DNA from 3 places in the Comamonas sp. SY3 genome. Region 1 is predicted to be linked to each of the others. Evidence: predicted binding sites of a transcription regulator. Region 1 holds the regulator's gene; each other region holds the start of a gene.
What was found. The regulator NrdR, encoded in region 1, represses ribonucleotide reductase genes. The targets are predictions, from matches to a motif close to CACNANATNTNGTG.

Region 1 (7,032 bases):
AGCTGGAGGCATTGAGCTCATGGTCGGCGCAAAGCACCAAGGCCTGGCGCAGGGTGTCTTCGCCCGCTGCATCCACTTGCCAAAGGGCTGCGAGCTGCTGGTGGATGGGCCCGCCGGCCGCAGATGTTGCCGTATCCGTGGCTGGCCACCCGGTCAGCACCCCCAGCATCTGCAGCAGCAGCGGCCCAGGCCAGCCAGGATGGGCCAGCGTGGGCTCGCCAGCAGGCAGACTGTGCCAGGCGCGCAATGCCTGCTCAGGCGGGCGGGGTTGTGGCACGGGCTGTGTGGCGGCTGCTGTGCCTTCGGTGCCTGCAGTGCCTGGCATGGGTGCGCTGGGAGGTGCTGCCGCGATGGGCTGGTCCAGCAGCAGCGCAGCCGTGTCCTCCAGGCTGGCATGCTGCGCCCATTGCAGCGCATGGCGGCCCCGGTAATACAGCTGGCCCTGGCTGACCTGGGTGATGGCCGAGCGCAGCACCGGTGTGCCCCAATCCAAGGTGGAGCGGGCCAGCTGCGCGGGGTTGCGTACTGCTTGCCGCTGGCGCGCCAGGCGCTGCACATCGATACGGGCATAGACATGGCCGCGCGTGCCCGGTTGGCTGTGCGCCCGCAGCAGCCCCCGGCTCACATAGGCATAGAGGCTGGCGCGCTGCACGCCCAGCATCGCGGCGGCCTGCTGGCTGGTGAGCCAGGGGCTGTCGTCTTCGGAAGGCGGGGTGGGGGCGGGGTATGCGGGGACCATGGGCCATGCTACTGCAGTGCGGGGTCACTAGGGAGCCTTTGCACAACCCTCGCCGAATGGGATGGACGTGGATCGCCCGAGACCGCGCTCAGACCACGGCAAGGAGTTCTGCAGAGGGCCCCTTATATGTACCGGCCCAATCAAGATTGACCCGAGGGGACGCCGGGTATGCAATGGCGCCCATGTGCCAACCAGGAGAACGCCTTGCACGCTTTTAGCAACCACACCGCCACCAGCCACACCCTGGCGCAGCTGCCGCTGCATGCCGCCATCCAGGCCAGCGTGCACACGCTGTGGCAGCAAGCGGGTCTGCCAGCGCAGGCTTTGCAGCCAAGCGCTTTGGCGCTCAGCGGCAACGGCACGGCCTACCCGTCGAGCTTTTGCATCGATGTGGCGGCCCCGGCTGCAGTGGCTGCCAGCGGCCTGGCCAGCGCCTGGATCGACCAGCACCGCCAGCACCAGCCCATGCCCCCGGTCAATGTGGATGTGGGCCATGTGCTGGCCGAATGCAGCGGTTATTTCACGATAGATGGCGAGCAGCCCAACCTGTGGGCCCCCATTTCTGGCCTGTATGCCTGCGGCGCCGATCTGGGCGAGCCGGGCTGGCTGCGCATCCATGCCAATTTCGACCACCACCGCGATGGCGTGCTGCGGCTGCTGGGCCTGCCCACCGGCGCAGCCACCCCGCGCCAGGCGGTGGCCGATGCGCTCAAAGGCTGGACGGCGCAGGCGGTGGAAGAGCGGGCCGCAGCGCTCGGTCTGGTGGTCTCAGCCGCCCGCAGCCCGCAGGCCTGGCAGGCCCACCCCCAAAGTGCGGCGGTGGCAGCGCAGCCCCTGGTGTCCATCACGCCGCTGGACAGCGGCCAGCCCGCCGCAGCCCGTGACTGGCCTGCACCTGCCCGGCACCGGCCGCTGGATGGCCTGCGCGTGCTGGACCTGACCCGCATTCTGGCCGGACCCGTGGCCGCCCGCAGCCTGGCCGCGCAAGGGGCCGATGTGCTGATGGTCAATGGCCCGGGCCTGCCCAATATCGACGCCATTGCCGATATGAGCCGGGGCAAGCGCTCGGCGTTGCTGGACCTGAAAACGCAGACAGGCCAGCGCACCATGGCCGCGTTGCTGGGCCAGGCCCATGTGCTGCTGCAAGGCTACCGGCCTGGCGCGCTGGATGCGCTGGGGCTGGAGCCGCAGTCTGTCGCCCGGCTGCGGCCCGGCATTGTGTATGCCAGCTTGTCGGCCTATGGGCGCAGCGGCCCCTGGGCCGACCGGCGTGGCTTCGATTCGCTGGTGCAGACCGTTTGCGGCATCAACTGGGCCGAGGGCCAGGCTTTTGGCAGTGCAGGGCTGCGGGCGCTGCCGCTGCAGATTCTGGATTACAGCGCGGGCTTTTTGCTGGCCTTTGGCATCCAGGCGGCCTTGTACCGCCAGGTGACGCAAGGCGGCAGCTGGCATGTGCAGGTATCGCTGGCGCGCGTGGCGCAGTGGCTGCAATCCATGGGGCAGCGGCCGGTATCGGCTGCGCCGGCACCCGCCAGCGTGCCGCCAGCGGCCTATCTGGAAACGGTGGACACCGGCTTTGGCCGGCTGCGCGCGGTGCGCCACAGCGCAGTGCTGCAGGGCCTGCCCAGTGGCTGGCCCCATGCCGGCCAGCCGCCCGGGGGTGACCAGCCCTGCTGGTGAGCCCTGCGGGGCTGTGTGGGGCACTGGCATCAGTGATAATGGCGGGCTATGAGCGGCAATACCTTCGGCACCTTATTTACTGTTACCAACTTTGGCGAATCCCATGGCCCGGCGATTGGCTGCGTGATTGACGGCTGCCCGCCGGGCATGGCGTTGAGCGAGGCAGACATCCAGCAGGATCTGGACCGCCGCCGCCCCGGCACCAGCAAATTTGTCACCCAGCGCAATGAGCCCGACAGCGTGGAGATTCTCTCGGGCGTTTACGAGGGCAAGACCACGGGCACGCCGATTGCGCTGCTGATCCGCAATACCGACCAGCGCAGCAAGGACTACTCCAATATTGCGCAGAGCTTTCGCCCGGGCCATGCCGACTATGCCTACTGGCACAAGTACGGCATCCGCGACCCGCGTGGTGGCGGCCGCTCGTCGGCCCGGCTGACGGCACCCACCGTCGCGGCCGGCGCCGTGGCCAAGAAGTGGCTCAAGGAGAAGTTCGGCACCGCGTTCCGCGCCTGCATGCTGCAGGTGGGCGAGGTGGCCCTGCCGTTCGAGGACTGGGCGCATGTGCCCAACAACCCGTTTTTTGCACCGGTGGCCGATGTCAGCCGCTATGAAGACTACATGGATGCGCTGCGCAAGGCGGGCGACTCCTGCGGCGCGCTGATCCGGGTGCAGGCCAGCGGAGTGCCGGTGGGCCTGGGCGAGCCGCTGTATGACAAGCTCGATGCCGATATCGCCTACGCGATGATGGGCCTCAACGCCGTCAAGGCGGTGGAGATCGGCGCTGGTTTTGACAGCGTGGGCCAGCGTGGCACCACGCACGGTGATTCGCTCAGCCCCCAGGGCTTTCGCAGCAACAATGCCGGCGGTATTCTGGGCGGCATCAGCACCGGGCAGGACATCGAGATCCGCATCGCCATCAAGCCGACCAGCTCGATCATCAGCCCCCGCGAGTCCATCGATACCGAGGGCAACAGCACCGAAGTAATCACCAAGGGCCGGCACGACCCCTGCGTGGGCATCCGCGCCGCACCGATTGCCGAGGCCTTGCTGGCCATGGTGCTGATGGACCATGCGCTGCGCCACCGCGCGCAGAACAGCGATGTGCAGCTGGATGTGGGCCCGATCGCTGCGGAGGCGCCGCAGTCCTGACGCGCAGGGGCCGGACCGGCACCGGTCTGGCGCACCCACGAAAAAAAGCGAACCCTGGGGTTCGCTTTTTTTATCGCTCAGTCCTTTTTACGGGCGCTGTCCTTCTTGGCCGGCGGCGGCGGGGTGGTCACCTCGTCGACGATGGACTTGAACTGGTCAATGTCCTCGAAGCTGCGGTAGACGCTGGCATAGCGGATGTAGGCCACCTTGTCGAGCTTTTGCAGCTCGGCCATCACCAGCTCGCCGATCAGATGGGTCTGCACCTCGCGCGCACCCAGGGTGCGCAGCTTGTCTTCGACATGCTCGAGTGCCATGTCCACCTTGTCAATGGGAACCGGGCGCTTGCGCAGCGCCAGGCTGAAGGAGCCGCGCAGCTTGCTGCGGTCATAGTCGATGCGCCGGCCGTCCTTCTTGACGATGACCGGCAGGCTGACTTCGGGCCGCTCGTAGGTGGTGAAGCGCTTTTCGCAATGGCCGCATTGGCGCCTGCGCCGTACAAAGCCGCCGTCTTCTGCAACACGGGTCTCCACCACCTGGGTATCGGGATGGCTGCAGAAGGGGCATTTCATAGGCGCGGGCGCTGCTCAGATCAACGGTAGACGGGGAAACGTGCGGTCAGGGCATTGACCTTTGCGCGCACGGCAGCGATGTTGGCCTCGTCACGGGGGTTGTCCAGCACGTCGGCGATCAGGTTGGCGGTCAGGCGCGCTTCTTCGTCCTTGAAACCACGGGTGGTCATCGCGGGCGTACCGATACGGATACCGCTGGTGACCATCGGCTTTTCCGGGTCGTTGGGGATGGAGTTCTTGTTGATCGTCATGTGGGCAGCGCCCAGCACGGCTTCGGCTTCCTTGCCGGTGATGCCCTTGGCGCGCAGGTCCACCAGCATCACGTGGCTTTGCGTGCCACCGGAGATGATGCGCAGGCCGCGCTCAGTCAGGGTCTCAGCCACGATGCGGGCGTTGGTCTTGACCTGCTGGGCATAGGCCTTGAACTCGGGCGACAGCGCTTCCTTGAAAGCCACAGCCTTGGCAGCGATCACGTGCATCAGCGGGCCGCCTTGCAGGCCGGGGAACACGGCCGAGTTGATGGCCTTTTCGTGCTCGGCCTTCATCAGGATGACGCCGCCACGTGGGCCGCGCAGGCTCTTGTGGGTCGTCGTCGTCACCACATCAGCGTGGGGCACGGGGTTGGGGTACTCGCCTGCGGCGATCAGACCGGCATAGTGGGCCATGTCCACCATGAAGATCGCGCCGACATCCTTGGCCACCTTGGCGAAGCGGGCGAAGTCGATTTCCAGCGAGTAGGCCGAAGCGCCAGCGATGATCAGCTTGGGCTTGGTCTCGTGCGCCTTCTTTTCCATGGCGTCGTAGTCCAGCTCTTCCTTCGCGTTCAGGCCGTAGGAGACGACGTTGAACCACTTGCCGGAGATGTTCAGCGGCATGCCGTGGGTCAGGTGACCGCCTTCGGCCAGGCTCATGCCCATGATGGTGTCGCCGGGCTTGAGGAAGGCCAGGAAGACTGCTTCGTTGGCGGAGGCGCCGCAATGGGGCTGCACGTTGGCCGCTTCAGCGCCAAACAGCTGCTTGACGCGGTCGATGGCCAGTTGCTCGGCGATATCGACAAATTCGCAGCCGCCGTAGTAGCGCTTGCCGGGGTAGCCTTCGGCGTACTTGTTGGTCAGTTGGGTGCCCTGGGCCCACATCACGGCAGGGGAGGCATAGTTCTCGCTGGCGATCAGCTCGATGTGCTGCTCTTGACGCTGGTTTTCGGCCTGGATGGCTGCAAAGAGTTCGGCGTCGGTCTGTTCGACAAGGATGTTGCGTTGGTACATGGCGGTCGTTGGAGTCAGAAGTGAGCCCTGCCTGCCAACGTTGAGGGTGGCAAAAACAGGGGCTGCCCAGGCGCACGGCTAACACGTGGCGGGTGCGGGGGGCGATGGGCCCGCCCTGGCACTGCACGGTACGCTCCCCGGTGGTTGCTGCAGGCCGGGCCTGCATTCCACGTCAACAATCCGGTCATACAGATGTCTATCGCCAGTCGCGTACCCGGCTAGTGTAGCCGAGGCCACAGCGCGCTGGAGGCAATGGGTTTATCGCGTTCTCCAGTAAAGACCAGGCCCCAAGCAAAAAGCACCCTCAAGGGGTGCTTTGCCAGGGGGTGGGATGAAAGCCCGCGCTCAGGAGCCCATGGCCACGGCGGTGGCCTCTGCCTTGGCAGCGGCAGGCAGCGCAGCGGGCTTGTCAGCCAGCGCCACCGTCTCGGCGGCAGCGGCAGCAGCGCTGTTGCTGGCCGCCTTGGCCTTGTCGGCCACGGTAGCGGCTGCTGCCGGCATATCTGCCTGGGCAGACAGCGATGGCTTGGCGGCGGGAGCCACCGGTGCCTTGGGGGTATTGCTGCGGCCTTCGGCGACTTGCTTGATGCGGAAATGCTCGGCCATCACCTTGGCGGCGTAACCGCCATCGGTGGGCAGGTTGGCAGCGCCCACATAGTACTTGAGGCCACCTTCGAGCGAGCCAGCGCGTTCAATGCACTCTTGCAGCACCTTGACACCCACCCGCAGATTGGTCACCGGGTCAAAGGCCGCAAAGTGGCCGCCGAAGTGCTCGTACTTGTCGGTGTGGATCTTGGTCATGACCTGCATCAGGCCTTGCGCACCCACCGAGCTCTGGGCGAAGGGGTTGAAGCTCGATTCCACAGCCATGATCGCCAGGATCAAGGTGGGGTCGAGCTTGGTGTCCTTGCCCACCTGGTAGGCTTCAGAGACGAGCACGGCCAGTGGCTCGGGTGCGACCCGGTATTTCTTGGCCAGCCAGTAGGCGACATTGGCCTGGTTGCGGGGCAACTGCTGGGGATTGCTGGCAGTGGCGCGGTCCACGGCGGCCATCATTGCCGCATCATCGGCGGCGCTGACGTCCGCATCGGCAATAGCGGCATCAGCCGCCGGCGCCTGCGTGCGTGCCTGCAACCAGCTGCGCAACTGCGCTTCGCCCGCATGGCGAAGGTCATCACGCGACACCAGGGTGAGGGCGCAGAACGCCACCACCAGACCGATCAAAGCAAAACTGTTGTGTGCCATGGTCATCAGACCACGGCTGATGGTGGCGCTCAACGAGCGCACACCGGCATCCACTTGCGCGGGAGCCGTCATAGGGTTTTTTCCTTTCAAAGTCCCGCCACCTCCAAGCGCCCGGTAGGTTCTACGTCGGGCGGGGGTCTGGCAGGGTGGGGCCGCACTGTCCTGTGCGGCCACCGGCAGGCCATCTGCGCAGCAGACGGCCCTTGTCGTTTCATGCACGCTCTTGCGTGTCAGGGGCTACGATCAAAACACCGGGAGGGTGTTGACTAAAAAATCAGCAATCAATGCAATGGGCTGAATTCTAGAAGCTTGCTTAATACACAGTCAACACTATTGAATGGCGAAATTAGAAAAAAAAGTAATAAAAAAACGTGTATAGCGG
Region 2 (7,032 bases), on a different contig from region 1:
AGCCCAGTCGCTGCACCGCCGCAGCCAGCGCGCCAGTGGCCCGATGGTGGCAGTCAACTGCGGCGCCATCCCTGAAAACCTGCTCGAAGCCGAATTCTTTGGAGCCCGCAAAGGGGCCTATACGGGCGCCAACCAGGACCGGGACGGCTTTTTCCAGGCCGCCCATGGTGGCACGCTCTTCCTCGACGAAATCGGCGAGCTGCCGCTGGCGATGCAGGCCAAGCTCCTGCGGGCGATCCAGGAGCGCAAGGTGCGGCCGCTGGGTGCCCAGCAGGAGGAAGCCGTTGATGTGCGCATCGTCAGCGCCACCCACCGTGACCTGGCCGCCGATGTGCAGGCAGGGCGGTTCCGCCAGGACCTGTACTACCGCCTCAACGTCATCGATATCTTCATCCCGCCGCTGCGCGAACGCCGCGAGGATCTGCCGGCGCTGTGCGAGGTGCTGCTTGCGCGCATTGCCCACGAAAGCGGCCAGCCAGTGCCCCAGCTCGGCCCGGAGGCCTTGCAAGCGCTTGCCGGCCACGCACTGCCGGGCAACGTGCGCGAACTGGAGAACCTGCTGCTGCGCTCTGTCGCGCTGAGTGACGGGCCGTTTCTGCATATCGAGCCTGCGCGCTCCGGGGGGCCTGCGAACGCTGCAGTTCAGAGCATCGCTGCCGAGCAGACCCCTGCCTACCTGGCGCCCGCCGCGCCACGGGTGGCCGCAGCACCGCCCGTCCCCTCGGCGCTACCGGCCCACGGCGAGCGCTTTCCCCTTCCGCAGGATCTGCCAGCCGATCTGCAGGCCTGGCTCGATGCCATCGAGCGCGATATCCTCGTGCGTGCGCTGCAGGAGTTCGGCTTCAACCGCACAGCCGCCGCCAACCGGCTGGGCATCAGCCTGCGCCAGATCCGCTACCGCATGGAACGGCTGCAGATCCACGATCCCAGCGATGGGGTACAGCCCTAGGACTGACGCCATGCCCCAAGACCTGCCCGAGATGCCGCCCGGCGCGGACGCCCGCCCCCCGGCGGCGGCGCATGCCGCGCTCTGGCACCAGGGTTGGCTGCGCACGGCCACGCCGTGCCCCTCGCCCAACTTCGGGCCCCGCCCCGGCGGCGCCTGCACCGATCTGATCGTCGTCCACTCGATCAGCCTGCCACCGGGCATCTACGGCACGGGCGATGTGCAGCGCCTGTTCACCAACCAGCTCGACTGGGATGCGCACCCGTACTTCCAGACCATCCGCGGGCTGCAGGTCTCCTCGCATTTCTTCATCACCCGCGAAGGGGCCGTGTGGCAATTTGTCAGTGCCGACGAACGCGCCTGGCATGCCGGCCAGTCGTTCTGGCGCGGGCGGCCGCGCTGCAATGACGACTCCATCGGCATCGAACTCGAAGGCCTCGAGGGCGAGACCTTCGAGCCGGCGCAGTACCAGAGCCTGGTGCAGCTGTGCCAGCAGATCCGCGCGCAGTATGCGATTGCCTATATCGCCGGCCACGAACACATCGCGCCCGGCCGCAAGAACGATCCCGGCCCCGGCTTTTCCTGGCGCCGCCTGCAGCAGGAGCTGGACTGGCCTGCCGCGATGTTTCCACCTTCCATCGGGCTGTAGATCTGCCATCGGTGCAAAGGCCCTTTTTCGCCGCGCGTTGGCATTTTTGCAGGCCCAGACGCCTGCGAAATGTGGGATTTTCTCCTGTTTGAAAAATTATTTTTTCTGTGCGCTGGCCCCGTTTTGCGCAGGCTGGCAACGGGGATCGCCCCGCAACACACGCACAGCGGTGGTTTGCATGCCCAAATGACGACGCCATGCGCAGTTGCCGCTGTTTTGCTGCGCAGCATGGCGACAGCCCCTGCACACAAAATGCGCAATGCCCCATACACTACAGGTAGTGTCCAGCGCTCAAGAAAACACTACATGTAGTGTGATGCGGTTTCCAGAGGCTTGGTGATACCGGCATACCACAGCGCTGTTTCTCCGGTTTTTTGCACCCACTGAGAGGACATCATGAGCGCTGCTTCGCTTTCCGAGCTACAGGCCGCACCGGCCACCAGCTCCCGCACCCTGGATGGATTCACCGTACTGCCGGACTACCAGATCATGCGGCGCAACGGCGCAGTTGTCCCCTTCGAGCCTGCAAAGATCACCACCGCCATCATGAAGGCCTTCCTGGCCGTCCATGGCAGCCAGGGCTCGGCATCGGCCAGCGTTCGCGAAGTGGTCGAGAACCTGACCCACACGGTGGTACGCGCCCTGATGCGCTCGCGCCCCAGCGGCGGCACTTTTCACATCGAAGATGTGCAGGACCAGGTGGAGCTGGGTCTGATGCGTGGCGGCAACCACGAGGTCGCGCGGGCCTACGTGCTGTACCGCGAGCGCCGCAACCAGGAGCGCGCGCAGTTGCAGGCCCAGCACACACCCGCCCATGTCAGCCTGCATGTGCAGGACCGGGGCCAGCCGGTGCTGCTCGACGTCAAAAAACTCCATGACCGCATTGCGGCCGCATGCCAGGGGCCGGGCCAGGACGTCGACCCAGCACCGATCCTCAGCGAGACCCTGCGCAATCTCTACGACGGCGTTCCGATGGACGAGGTGTTCAAGGCATCGATCCTGGCAGCGCGCACCTTGATTGAAAAAGACCCCGACTACAGCTTTGTCACCGCGCGTCTGCTGCTGCACACCATCACGCGCGAAGTGATCGGCCAGGATGTCAGCAGTGCCGACATGGGCGCGGCCTACCGCAGCTACTTCCCCGGCTTTGTCGCGCAAGGTGTCGCGCATGAACTGCTTGCGCCCGAGATGCTGGACTTCGACCTGCCGCGCCTGGCCGCAGCCCTCCAGCCCGAGCGCGATCTGCAGTTTGACTACCTGGGGTTGCAGACTCTGTACGACCGCTATTTCCTGCATGTGCGCAAGCAGCGCATCGAGCTGCCCCAGGCCTTCTTCATGCGCGTGGCCATGGGCCTGGCGCTGAAGGAGGACGACCGCAATGCAAGGGCCATTGCGTTCTATGACCTGCTCTCGTCGTTCGACTTCATGTCGTCCACCCCCACCCTGTTCAACAGCGGCACCTTGCGCTCGCAGCTGTCGTCCTGCTATCTGACCACGGTGGCCGATGACCTGGGCGGCATCTACGATGCGATCCGCGAGAACGCGCTGCTGTCCAAGTTTGCCGGGGGCCTGGGCAATGACTGGACCCCCGTGCGTGCGATGGGTGCCCGCATCAAGGGCACCAATGGCGAGTCGCAGGGCGTGGTGCCTTTTCTCAAGGTGGTCAACGACACGGCCGTCGCCGTCAACCAGGGCGGCAAGCGCAAAGGCGCCGTCTGCGCCTACCTGGAGACCTGGCACCTGGACATCGAGGAGTTTCTGGAGCTGCGCAAGAACACCGGTGATGACCGCCGCCGCACCCATGACATGAACACCGCCAACTGGATTCCCGACCTGTTCATGCAACGGGTCATGGAAAAAGGGACCTGGACCCTGTTCTCACCCTCGGACGTTCCTGACCTGCACGACCGCTTTGGCAAGGATTTCGAGCGGGCCTACACCGCTTACGAGGCCCAGGCCGCGACCGGCGAACTGGCGCTGAGCAAGACGCTGCCGGCGGTCGATCTGTGGCGCAAGATGCTGTCCATGCTGTTCGAGACCGGCCACCCCTGGATCACCTTCAAGGATGCCTGCAACCTGCGCTCGCCACAGCAGCATGCGGGCGTCGTGCACTCCTCCAACCTCTGCACCGAGATCACGCTCAACACCAGCGACACGGAAACCGCCGTCTGCAACCTGGGCTCGGTCAACCTGGCGCGCCACCTGAAAGATGACGGGCAAGGCGGCCTGGCACTGGACCATGACAAGCTCAAGCGCACCGTCGCCACGGCCATGCGCATGCTCGACAACGTCATCGACATCAACTACTACGCGGTGGACAAGGCGCGCGACTCCAACCTGCGCCACCGCCCGGTGGGTCTGGGCATCATGGCCTTCCAGGACAGCCTTTACCAATTGCACATCCCCTACGCCAGCGATGCGGCGGTGCAGTTTGCCGACACCTCGATGGAGGCGGTCTGCTACTACGCCTATTGGGCATCGACCGAGCTGGCGCGCGAGCGCGGTGTCTACAGCAGCTACCCTGGCTCGCTGTGGAGCCAGGGCATTCTGCCGCTGGACACGCTGGACCTGCTCGCCCAGGCCCGAGGCCATGCCGACTATGTCCAGGTGGACCGCAGCATGCAGCTGGACTGGGAAGCACTGCGCCGCAAGATCGCGCAGGACGGCATGCGCAATTCCAACTGCGTGGCCATCGCACCCACCGCCACGATCTCCAACATCGTCGGTGTCGATGCCTCCATCGAACCCTCGTTTGGCAACCTGTCGGTCAAGTCCAACCTCTCGGGCGAGTTCACCGTGATCAACCAGTACCTGGTGCGCGACCTCAAGAAGCTGGGCCTGTGGGACGACGTGATGGTGATGGACCTCAAGCATTTTGAGGGCTCGCTGCGCCCCATCGACCGCGTGCCCCATGCGCTCAAGGCCCTGTATGCCACGGCCTTTGAAGTCGATCCCGTCTGGCTGGTGGAAGCGGCCTCGCGGCGGCAGAAATGGATAGACCAGGCGCAGAGTCTCAATATCTATATGGCAGGGGCATCGGGCAAGAAACTCGACGATGCCTACAAGCTCGCCTGGGTGCGCGGCCTCAAGACCACGTACTACCTGCGCACCACCAGCGCCACGCAGGCTGAAAAGTCCACCATCCAAAGCCGCGTACTCAATGCCGTGCCCAGCAGCCAGGCCGCGCCCGCAGCCCAAGCGGTGGCAGCCGCGGCCGCTGCCCAGCCCACCGCGCCCGGCACCGACATCCGCTTTTGCGCCATGGATGATCCCGGCTGCGAAGCCTGCCAGTGACTCCCGCACATCGTCCGAACCTGAACCACCACACCGGCCCCCACCAGGAGCGCACCACCCATGCTGAGCTTTGAAGAAGATTCCATCGACGCGTTGGCACCGCTCGCAGCCACTGCTGCGCTGCCCGCTGCACCACCACCTGCAGCGATGTTCAAGCGGGTCAACGCCGCCGACAAGCGCATCATCAACGCCAAGACCGATGTCAACCAGCTGGTGCCGTTCAAATACAAATGGGCCTGGGAGAAATACCTGGCTACCTGTGCCAACCACTGGATGCCACAAGAGGTCAACATGACGCGCGACATCGCGCTGTGGAAATCCCCGAATGGCCTGACCGAGGACGAGCGCCGCATCGTCAAGCGCAACCTGGGCTTTTTCGTCACGGCCGATTCACTGGCCGCCAACAACATCGTGCTGGGCACCTACCGCCATATCACCGCGCCCGAGTGCCGCCAGTTTCTGCTGCGCCAGGCATTCGAGGAAGCCATCCACACCCATGCCTACCAGTACATCGTGGAGTCGCTCGGGCTGGATGAATCCGAGATCTTCAACGCCTACAACGAGGTCCCCTCGATCCGCAACAAGGATGCTTTCCTGATCCCGTTCATCGACGCGATCATGGACCCCAACTTCCAGACCGGCACCTCGCAGACGGACCAGACCTTGCTCAAAAGCCTGATCGTGTTTGCCTGTCTGATGGAGGGCCTGTTCTTCTATGTGGGCTTCACGCAGATCCTGGCGCTGGGCCGGCAGAACAAGATGACCGGCGCGGCCGAGCAGTACCAGTACATCCTGCGCGACGAGTCCATGCACTGCAACTTCGGCATCGACCTGATCAACCAGCTCAAGCTGGAGAACCCTGACCTCTGGACTGCTGCATTCAAGGACGAGATCAAGGCCTTGTTTATTCAAGCAGTCGAACTTGAATATCAATACGCAGAAGACACGATGCCCAGAGGTGTGCTGGGCATGAACGCCGCGATGTTCAAAGGCTACCTGCGCTACATCGCCAACCGCCGCGCAACGCAGATCGGCCTCGATGCGTTGTACCCCAACGAGGACAATCCGTTCCCGTGGATGAGCGAGATGATCGACCTGAAAAAAGAGAGAAATTTCTTTGAGACCCGCGTCATCGAATACCAGTCCGGCGGCGCGCTTTCCTGGGATTGACGCCGACCTTGATGTGCAAACCCCGTCAGAATGTGGTTTTCCTGAGAGAAAACTGTGAAATTTGGCGTCTTTATTGAGGTTTGCACTATGCCAGTTGCTAGCAGCTGATGCACAATTCAGTTTGCTATCAAAACTTCGTGTCGAATTCAATCAGGCATGAAGTCTGCTTTCTAAATTGACCCGAAGGAGAAGAGCATGGCAACGTCCAAAGCAAGCAAGAAAACTGCTGACACCAAGGCAACTGCCAAGAAGGCAGTCGCAACCAAGGCAGCCGCCCCCAAGGCTGCTGCAAAGCCAAAGGCCGCTGCCAAGCCAGCCGCCACCAAGGCAGCTGCAAAGCCTGCTGCCAAGGCCGTTGCCAAAAAGGCAGCTGCTAAGCCAGCCGCCGCAAAGAAGACCGCCGCCAAGCCCGCAACCAAATCCACCGCAGCCGCCAAGACTGCCGTGAAGAAGGCTGCCGCTCCTGCGAAGAAGGCTGCTGCTCCTGCCAAGAAGGCCGCAGCTCCGGCAAAGAAGGCCGCAGCTCCAGCCAAGAAGGCTGCAGCTCCGGCAAAGAAGGCCGCAGCTCCAGCCAAGAAGGCTGCAGCTCCGGCGAAGAAGGCCGCTGCTCCAGCCAAGAAGGCTGCTGCTCCTGCGAAGAAGGCCGCAGCTCCAGCCAAGAAGGCTGCTGCTCCTGCGAAGAAGGCCGCTGCTCCAGCCAAGAAGGCTGCCGCTCCAGCCAAGAAGGCTGCTGCTCCTGCGAAGAAGGCCGCTGCTCCTGCGAAGAAGGCTGCCGCTCCTGCGAAGAAGGCCGCTGCTCCAGCCAAGAAGGCTGCTGCTCCTGCCAAGGCTCCAGCACCTGCCAAGAAGGCCGCTCCCGCAAAGAAGGCTGCCGCTCCTGCCAAGGCCCCAGCTGCTGCTGCGCCTGCTGCTGCAGAGCCCGTCAAGACCGTGCTCAGCACCAATGCTGCATGGCCTTTCCCGACCAACAGCC
Region 3 (7,032 bases), on a different contig from region 1:
TTGCCTCGGCCCAGGTGGCGCAATGGGCCACCACCAACCCGGATGTCGCCATCAGCGTATCGTCGATTGCGCTGCCAATGATTGTGCTGTGTGAGGTGATCGGTGTGCTGCTGGCCTCGCTGGCCCTCTGGCGCAGTGGCGAGGCCCACCGCGGAATCGGTCTGTCTGCCCTCACCAGCAAGGAGAAACGCCATGACGCTTGAAGCTTTCCAACAATCCCAGGCACTGACCTTGGGGGTGGAGCTGGAGCTGCAGCTGGTCAACACCAACCACTACGACCTGACGCCTTACGCCCCCGATATGCTGGCCCTGCTGAAGAATGCGCAGGTGCCGGGCTCGATCGTGCCGGAGGTGACCACCAGCATGATCGAGATATCGACCGGTATCTGTACCGATGCGCAGGATGCCTACCAGCAGCTGACGGTCACGCGCGACGCGCTGGTCAAGGCGGCCGACAAGCTCAATATTGCGCTGGCCGGCGGGGGAACCCACCCGTTCCAGCAGTGGCACCAGCAGCGCATCTACAACAAGCCGCGTTTCAAAGAGATCACTGCGCTGTATGGCTACCTGACCAAGCAATTCACGATCTTTGGCCAGCATGTGCATGTGGGCTGCCCCGGTGCCGACGCGGCATTGATGATGCTGCACCGGCTCTCGCGCTATATCCCGCACTTTATTGCGCTGTCGGCCTCCAGCCCCTTTGTGCAAGGGCAGGACACGGCTTTCGATTCGGCGCGGCTGAACTCGGTGTTTGCGTTTCCGCTGTCTGGCCGGGCACCGTTTGCGCTGCACTGGGAGGACTTTGAGCGCTACTACGAGAAGATGACCGCCACTGGGGTGATCCACAGCATGAAGGATTTCTACTGGGATATCCGCCCCAAGCCCGAGTTTGGCACCGTCGAGGTGCGGGTGTTTGACACGCCGCTGTCCATCGAGCGCGCCGTTGCACTGGCCGCCTATGTGCAGGCGCTGGGGGCCTGGTTCCTGGCCGAGGAGCCGTTCGAGCCCAGTGAGGACGACTACCTGGTCTACACCTACAACCGCTTCCAGGCCTGCCGATTCGGCCTGGAAGGCGCCTATGTGGACCCGGCAAGCAGCGAATCCTTTGGGCTGCGGGAGCACATCCTGCTGACCTTGCAGCGCATCCAGTCCTATGTGCCGGACAACAGCAAGGAGGCCTTGCTGCAGCTGCGCAAGACCGTCAACGAAGGGGTCAACGACGCCAGCCGCCTGCGCGAAGCCTATGCCCAGGCCCAGCAACTGCCCGAGGTGGTACGGCAGTCCACCCTGCGCTTCCGGTATTGATTGAAATACACCGGGTTGAAAGCCATCCGGGGCTGGCCTGCATTACAGTGCATGGTCAGCCTTTTTTGCCTTCACCCGTGTCTGAAAAATCTCTGCTGCTCATCCAGGTCGGCACACCGCCCGACGATATCCGTGCCCAGGCCGGCGATTTGCCGCTGTGGTTCTCCGCCGTGCTCGCTGCTGGGCCCGCGTTCAAGGTGGTGCGGGTGTTCGACGGTGAGCCCTTGCCGCCGCATGACGCGCACAGCGCCGCGATCATCACCGGCTCCTGGGCGATGGTCACCGATCGTCTGCCGTGGAGCGAAGCGGCGGCCCAGTGGATACGCGACGCGATGGCATTGGGGTTTCCGCTGTTTGGCGTCTGCTACGGGCACCAGCTGATGGCCCATGCGCTGGGTGGCAAAGTCGATTACCACCCCAAGGGCCGCGAAATGGGCTGCCTCGATATCGACCTGCTGGCCGGGGCCGAGGAAGAGGCATTGCTGGCCGGCTCAGGCCCGCGCTTCAAAGCCCATCTGACCCATATGCAAACGGTGCTGGAGCTGCCGCCAGGCGCCCGGGTGCTCGCAAGATCAGCCCATGACCCGCACCAGGTGGTGCGCTATGGGGCCCATGCAGTGTCCACCCAGTTCCATCCGGAGTTCAGCCAGAAGGTGGCTGCTGCCTGCATCCAGCTGCGTGCGAAGGTGCTGCAGTCGGAGGGTTTTGACCCGCAGGCGATGCTGGAGCAGCTGCGCGACACGCCTGTGCCGCAGCGGATGCTGCAGCGCTTTGTAGCAGCCTATGCCTGCCCGCCAGCAACCGCGCCGGCGCTGAACACGGCCTCGGGTGCTCAGGCCGGGACGACTTTGACGGTATAGCCCTTGCCGGAGGCGATGACTTCCAGCAGTCGGTCGATATTGGGATGCGCGCCGGGGCGGGCCTTGGCGTCGTCCGTATGTTCAGCAAAAATCTGCAGGCCTTCTTCAGCCGCTGCCACATTGATGCCGCCATGCTTGGCGGCCAGTGCGTTGTAGACCTTGGCCGAACCGGCCTTGCCGGGGGCATTCGGAATGGTGGCAGCCACCTGGCCATCGGCATCGATCAGTTGCAGCTCGGCGATATGGTCAATGGAAGGCAGGGATTGGAGGTTGTCAGCAAATGCCATGGGGCTCCTGGGCGCAGAAGTGGTATCAAAAAAATAGCTGCCGGTGCTTATTGCATGGGCAGCTCACGGGTTTTGTATTATGCAGCAAAGCCTTGCTGGCCAAGGGGGCAGGGCGGCCATCCTGCCGCCCACAGCCATCGTCAGTCCTGTGCCTTCACCAGGCCCATGATGAAGTCCCAATGCCGCGCATCCACCGGCGTGATCGACAGGCGGTTGCCTTTTTGCAGCACCCGCATATCTTCTAACGCTGGATATTGGCGCAGCGCAGCCACCGTGATGGGCTGGATCTTGCGCAGCGCCTGCACATCCAGCATCAGCCAGCGCGGGGCCTCGGGTTTGGACTTGGGGTCGTAGTACTTGGACTTCGGGTCGAACTGGCTGGCATCGGGCCGCAGATGGCCCGCGATGCGGGCAATGCCGTAAATACCGGGCTCGGCGCAGCTCGAATGCCAGTACAGCACACCATCGCCCACCTGCATGTCATCGCGCATGAAGTTGCGCGCCTGGTAGTTGCGCACGCCGTCCCAGGCGATCGTCGCCCGGGGCGCGTTGAGCGCGCGGTCGATGGAGAATTCATCGGGCTCGTTTTTCATCAGCCAGTAGCGGGTCGATGCAGCGTTCATGGTGCTTGGATGTAAGAACCTGTTCAAAGTCTCTACGCAGCCGCGTTGGAGTGCAATCGGAATGAGTTCGAAGGGCTGGTCCGCAGCTTGCACCGGGGTGCAAGCAAGGGCCAGCGCGCAGAAATCGCCCGATTTCACTCCAACCCGTTGGGACAGTGGCTTTGCGCTGCCCGGGTAGGGAGCGGTCTGCGTCGTTGCAAATCCTCGCAATAGCACAGCTATTGCTGCGGTGTTGCGCGGCTGGGCGCCCCCCTAGTATCCCATCTCGCAAAGACACTGTCGCGGCGCGAGGAGACTTTGAACAGGTTCTAAGGAGGGCGGGGCAGGCTGGTAGCGCGGCCCAGGCCTGAGCGCGCATGCTGCTGATGCTAAACGATGCGCCGCTCTGTTTATGGAAGCACAAGCGCTGCGGCAGTGTTGATGCCAGGCGGCGTTTATACGAGACAGCCCAAGCGTAAACAGCAGCAACATAGTACAATAGAGAGCTTTGCAAGCTTTTGTGGCTTGACTGCGTTGGCTGCCTGGCAGCTGCGCGGTACATCGTGTGCGGGATGCTGGTTGTTGGGGCCCGTTGGCGGGCCCGCTGATGGCCGCTTCGCTGAGTGGCCTGGCACGGCGCTTGCCCCCTGGGAGGTGAGAGCTGGCAAGACCATCCCGAACCATGGAGAGAGCCACCGCTTGTTGGTGGCACAGAGAACAGCATGGCGAACCGGTTTCGTTCATGCACCACTAGACAAGGATTCGTCGACTTATATGGCTAAAGAAGAACTGATTGAGATGCAAGGCTCCGTGACCGAAGTGCTGCCGGATTCGCGTTTTCGCGTGAAGCTGGACAACGGCCACGAGCTGATTGCCTACACGGGCGGCAAAATGCGCAAGCACCACATTCGCATTCTGGCCGGTGACAAGGTGTCGCTGGAGATGTCGCCTTACGATCTGAGCAAGGGCCGCATCACTTTCCGTCACCTGCCAGGCCGCGGCCCGGCACCTACCCAACGTTGACCGGATGCAGGGCCGCTGTAAAAAAATCGTCAAATACGAAATGCAGCAGCCCAAACCCTGGTTACAATAACGGCTTAGTCGGAGCGTAGCGCAGCCTGGTAGCGCATCTGCTTTGGGAGCAGAGGGTCGCGAGTTCGAATCCCGCCGCTCCGACCATTCCATTTAAAAACCTGTTGCATGCAAATGCAGCAGGTTTTTTGTTTTGCTGATTCGCGATTCGATACGGCTTGTATTGTTAAAGCGCTGGCAACGCTGGTTGACAGTCCGGCCAAGGTGGGGCGCTGGGTGCAGCGCCGAGGCCCATGCTGCGCAGCGGGCAGGGCGGCTGCCTGGCAACCATCCGATCCGCTAAAAAGTTGTCAAAGTAATCATTTTTCGCCAGAAGGGGCTGCGGCTCGATATACAATAGCGGCTTAGTCGGAGCGTAGCGCAGCCTGGTAGCGCATCTGCTTTGGGAGCAGAGGGTCGTGAGTTCGAATCCCACCGCTCCGACCATTCCTATTGAAAACCTGTTGCACGCAAGTGCAGCAGGTTTTTCGTTTGGGCAGTTCCAAAAAGGCCAGTTGCGCCCCACCATCCCAGTGGGTCCAGGGCGCCATCGCCCAAGCCATTCACCAGATGGCGATCGCCGTCAACATGGCTTGGCGATGCCCTTGCGCAGGGCGGGGAATGTATCCGGCTGGATACATATATTTTCCGAGCCGATGCACGTTGATTTTGCTGCATTCTTCGCTGAAACAGGCTTTGCCTAGCAGAAATTGGGCCTGCTTTTTTGCTGCCAGGAACGCTACAGGTAGCGTACACTCAATCCCATAGACACCATATGTAGTGTCCACCGCTTCCCCCACTGGTTATCCGATGCTGGTCTTCCTCCAGCCACTGCGCGCCTGCGATGCCGGGCGCGTTTTGGCGCGGGATAGCTGCGTCTTGCGCCCGTGGTCCTGCGTTTTTTATCCCATTAGAAACATCGCAAATGAACCAGACAAGCACTATGAGAGTCACCAAGCGTGACGGTCGCGTTGAACCCATCGACCTGGACAAAATCCACCGAGTGATTGACTGGGCGGCCAAGGGCCTGAGCAATGTGTCGGTCTCGCAGATCGAGCTGCAGTCGCATATCCAGTTCTATGACGGCATCCGCACCGATGCGATCCATGAAACCATCATCAAGTCCGCCGCCGACCTGATCTCCGAAGACGCGCCCGACTACCAGTACGTCGCAGCGCGCCTGGCCATCTTCCACCTGCGCAAGATTGCGTTCGGCCAGTTCGAGCCGCCGCATCTGTACGAGCATGTGCAAAAGCTCACCGAGCTCAAGAAGTACGATCCCCATCTGCTGGCCGATTACAGCCGCGAAGAGTACGACGAGATCAATGGTTTCATCGACCACTGGCGCGATATGGACTTCTCCTACGCGGCAGTCAAGCAGCTCGAAGGCAAGTACCTGGTGCAGAACCGGGTGACCAAGCGCATCTACGAAAGCCCGCAGATCCTGTACGTGCTGGTTGCGATGAGCCTGTTTGCCAAGTACCCGGCCGACCGCCGTCTGCAGTACATCAAGCGCTTCTATGATGCCGTCTCGCGCTTCAAGATTTCGCTGCCCACGCCCATCATGTCGGGCGTGCGCACGCCGCTGCGCCAGTTCAGCTCCTGCGTGCTGATCGAGTGCGACGACAGCCTCGACAGCATCAATGCCACCACCAGCGCCATCGTCAAGTACGTGTCGCAGCGCGCCGGTATCGGCATCAACGGTGGCCGCATCCGCGCGCTGGGCAGCGAGATCCGTGGCGGCGAGGCGCAGCACACCGGCTGCCTGCCTTTCTTCAAGATGTTCCAGTCGGCCGTCAAGTCCTGCTCGCAAGGCGGCGTGCGCGGCGGTGCAGCCACCTTGTTCTACCCGCTGTGGCACCTGGAAGCCGAGTCGCTGCTCGTGCTGAAGAACAACCGTGGCGTCGAAGAAAACCGCATCCGCCATCTGGACTACGGTATCCAGATCAACCGCATGCTCTACCAGCGCCTGATCAAGGGCCAGAACATCAGCCTGTTCTCGCCCCATGATGTGCCCGGTCTGTACGAGGCCTTCTTTGCCGACCAGAACAAGTTCGAAGAGCTGTACGTCAAGTACGAGAGCGACGAATCCATCCGCAAGCGCACCTTGCCCGCAGTGGAGCTGTTCTCGCTGATGATGCAAGAGCGTGCCAGCACCGGCCGTATCTACATCCAGAACGTGGACCACTGCAACACGCACAGCCCGTTCAACCCGGCCGTCGCTCCCGTGCGCCAGTCGAACCTGTGCATGGAAATCCTGCTGCCGACCCACCCGCTCGAAGACATCAAGGACGAGAACGGCGAAATCGCGCTGTGCACCCTGTCGGCCTTCAACCTGGGCGCGCTGGAATCGACCGACGAGCTCGAAGAGCTGGCCGACCTGATCGTGCGCGCACTCGATGCCCTGCTGGACTACCAGGACTACCCGGTGGCCGCTGCCCGCATTGCGACCGAAAAGCGCCGCTCGCTGGGCGTGGGCGTGATCAACTACGCCTACTACCTGGCCAAGAATGGTGTGCGCTACTCCGACGGTTCGGCCAATGGCCTGACCCACCGCACGTTTGAAGCCATCCAGTACTACCTGCTCAAGGCATCGGTGCAGCTGTCGCGTGAATTCGGTCCTTGCACCGCCTTTGCCGAAACCAACTACGCCGCCGGCATCCTGCCGATCGATACCTACAAAAAGGACATCGACGGCCTGACCGACGAGCCCCTGCACCTCGACTGGGAAACGCTGCGCACCGAGATCAAGACCCATGGTCTGCGCAACTCGACCCTGACCGCGCTGATGCCGTCGGAGACCTCCAGCCAGATCGCCAACGCGACCAATGGCATCGAGCCTCCACGGGGCTTTGTTTCGGTCAAGCAGTCCAAGGACGGCATCCTGCGCCAGGTGGTGCCGGAGAT

Region 2: the regulator NrdR is predicted to act here: its motif matches at 1,896-1,909, upstream of ACCQ08_RS16625 (ribonucleoside-diphosphate reductase subunit alpha).
Region 3: the regulator NrdR is predicted to act here: its motif matches at 4,895-4,908, upstream of nrdA (class 1a ribonucleoside-diphosphate reductase subunit alpha).

Annotation. Positions count from the first base shown of each region.
Region 1 is NZ_JBGTYN010000001.1:8,249-15,280, reverse strand. It holds gene ACCQ08_RS00040 (citrate synthase family protein) at 1-739, opposite strand, end outside; gene ACCQ08_RS00035 (CoA transferase) at 944-2,419, shown strand; gene aroC (chorismate synthase) at 2,468-3,571, shown strand; gene nrdR (transcriptional regulator NrdR) at 3,649-4,140, opposite strand; gene glyA (serine hydroxymethyltransferase) at 4,161-5,405, opposite strand; ZMP/ZTP riboswitch at 5,463-5,625, opposite strand; gene ACCQ08_RS00015 (lytic transglycosylase domain-containing protein) at 5,751-6,722, opposite strand.
Region 2 is NZ_JBGTYN010000013.1:88,966-95,997, reverse strand. It holds gene ACCQ08_RS16635 (sigma-54-dependent transcriptional regulator) at 1-949, shown strand, start outside; gene ampD (1,6-anhydro-N-acetylmuramyl-L-alanine amidase AmpD) at 981-1,595, shown strand; gene ACCQ08_RS16625 (ribonucleoside-diphosphate reductase subunit alpha) at 1,992-4,889, shown strand; gene ACCQ08_RS16620 (ribonucleotide-diphosphate reductase subunit beta) at 4,950-6,059, shown strand; gene ACCQ08_RS16615 (histone H1) at 6,255-7,032, shown strand, end outside.
Region 3 is NZ_JBGTYN010000002.1:121,580-128,611, forward strand. It holds gene ACCQ08_RS03575 (cation:proton antiporter) at 1-203, shown strand, start outside; gene ACCQ08_RS03580 (YbdK family carboxylate-amine ligase) at 193-1,305, shown strand; gene ACCQ08_RS03585 (glutamine amidotransferase) at 1,383-2,165, shown strand; gene ACCQ08_RS03590 (DUF2322 family protein) at 2,138-2,452, opposite strand; gene ACCQ08_RS03595 (EVE domain-containing protein) at 2,593-3,075, opposite strand; gene infA (translation initiation factor IF-1) at 3,829-4,077, shown strand; tRNA gene ACCQ08_RS03605 (tRNA-Pro) at 4,157-4,233, shown strand; tRNA gene ACCQ08_RS03610 (tRNA-Pro) at 4,496-4,572, shown strand; gene ACCQ08_RS03615 (hypothetical protein) at 4,545-4,829, shown strand; gene nrdA (class 1a ribonucleoside-diphosphate reductase subunit alpha) at 5,069-7,032, shown strand, end outside.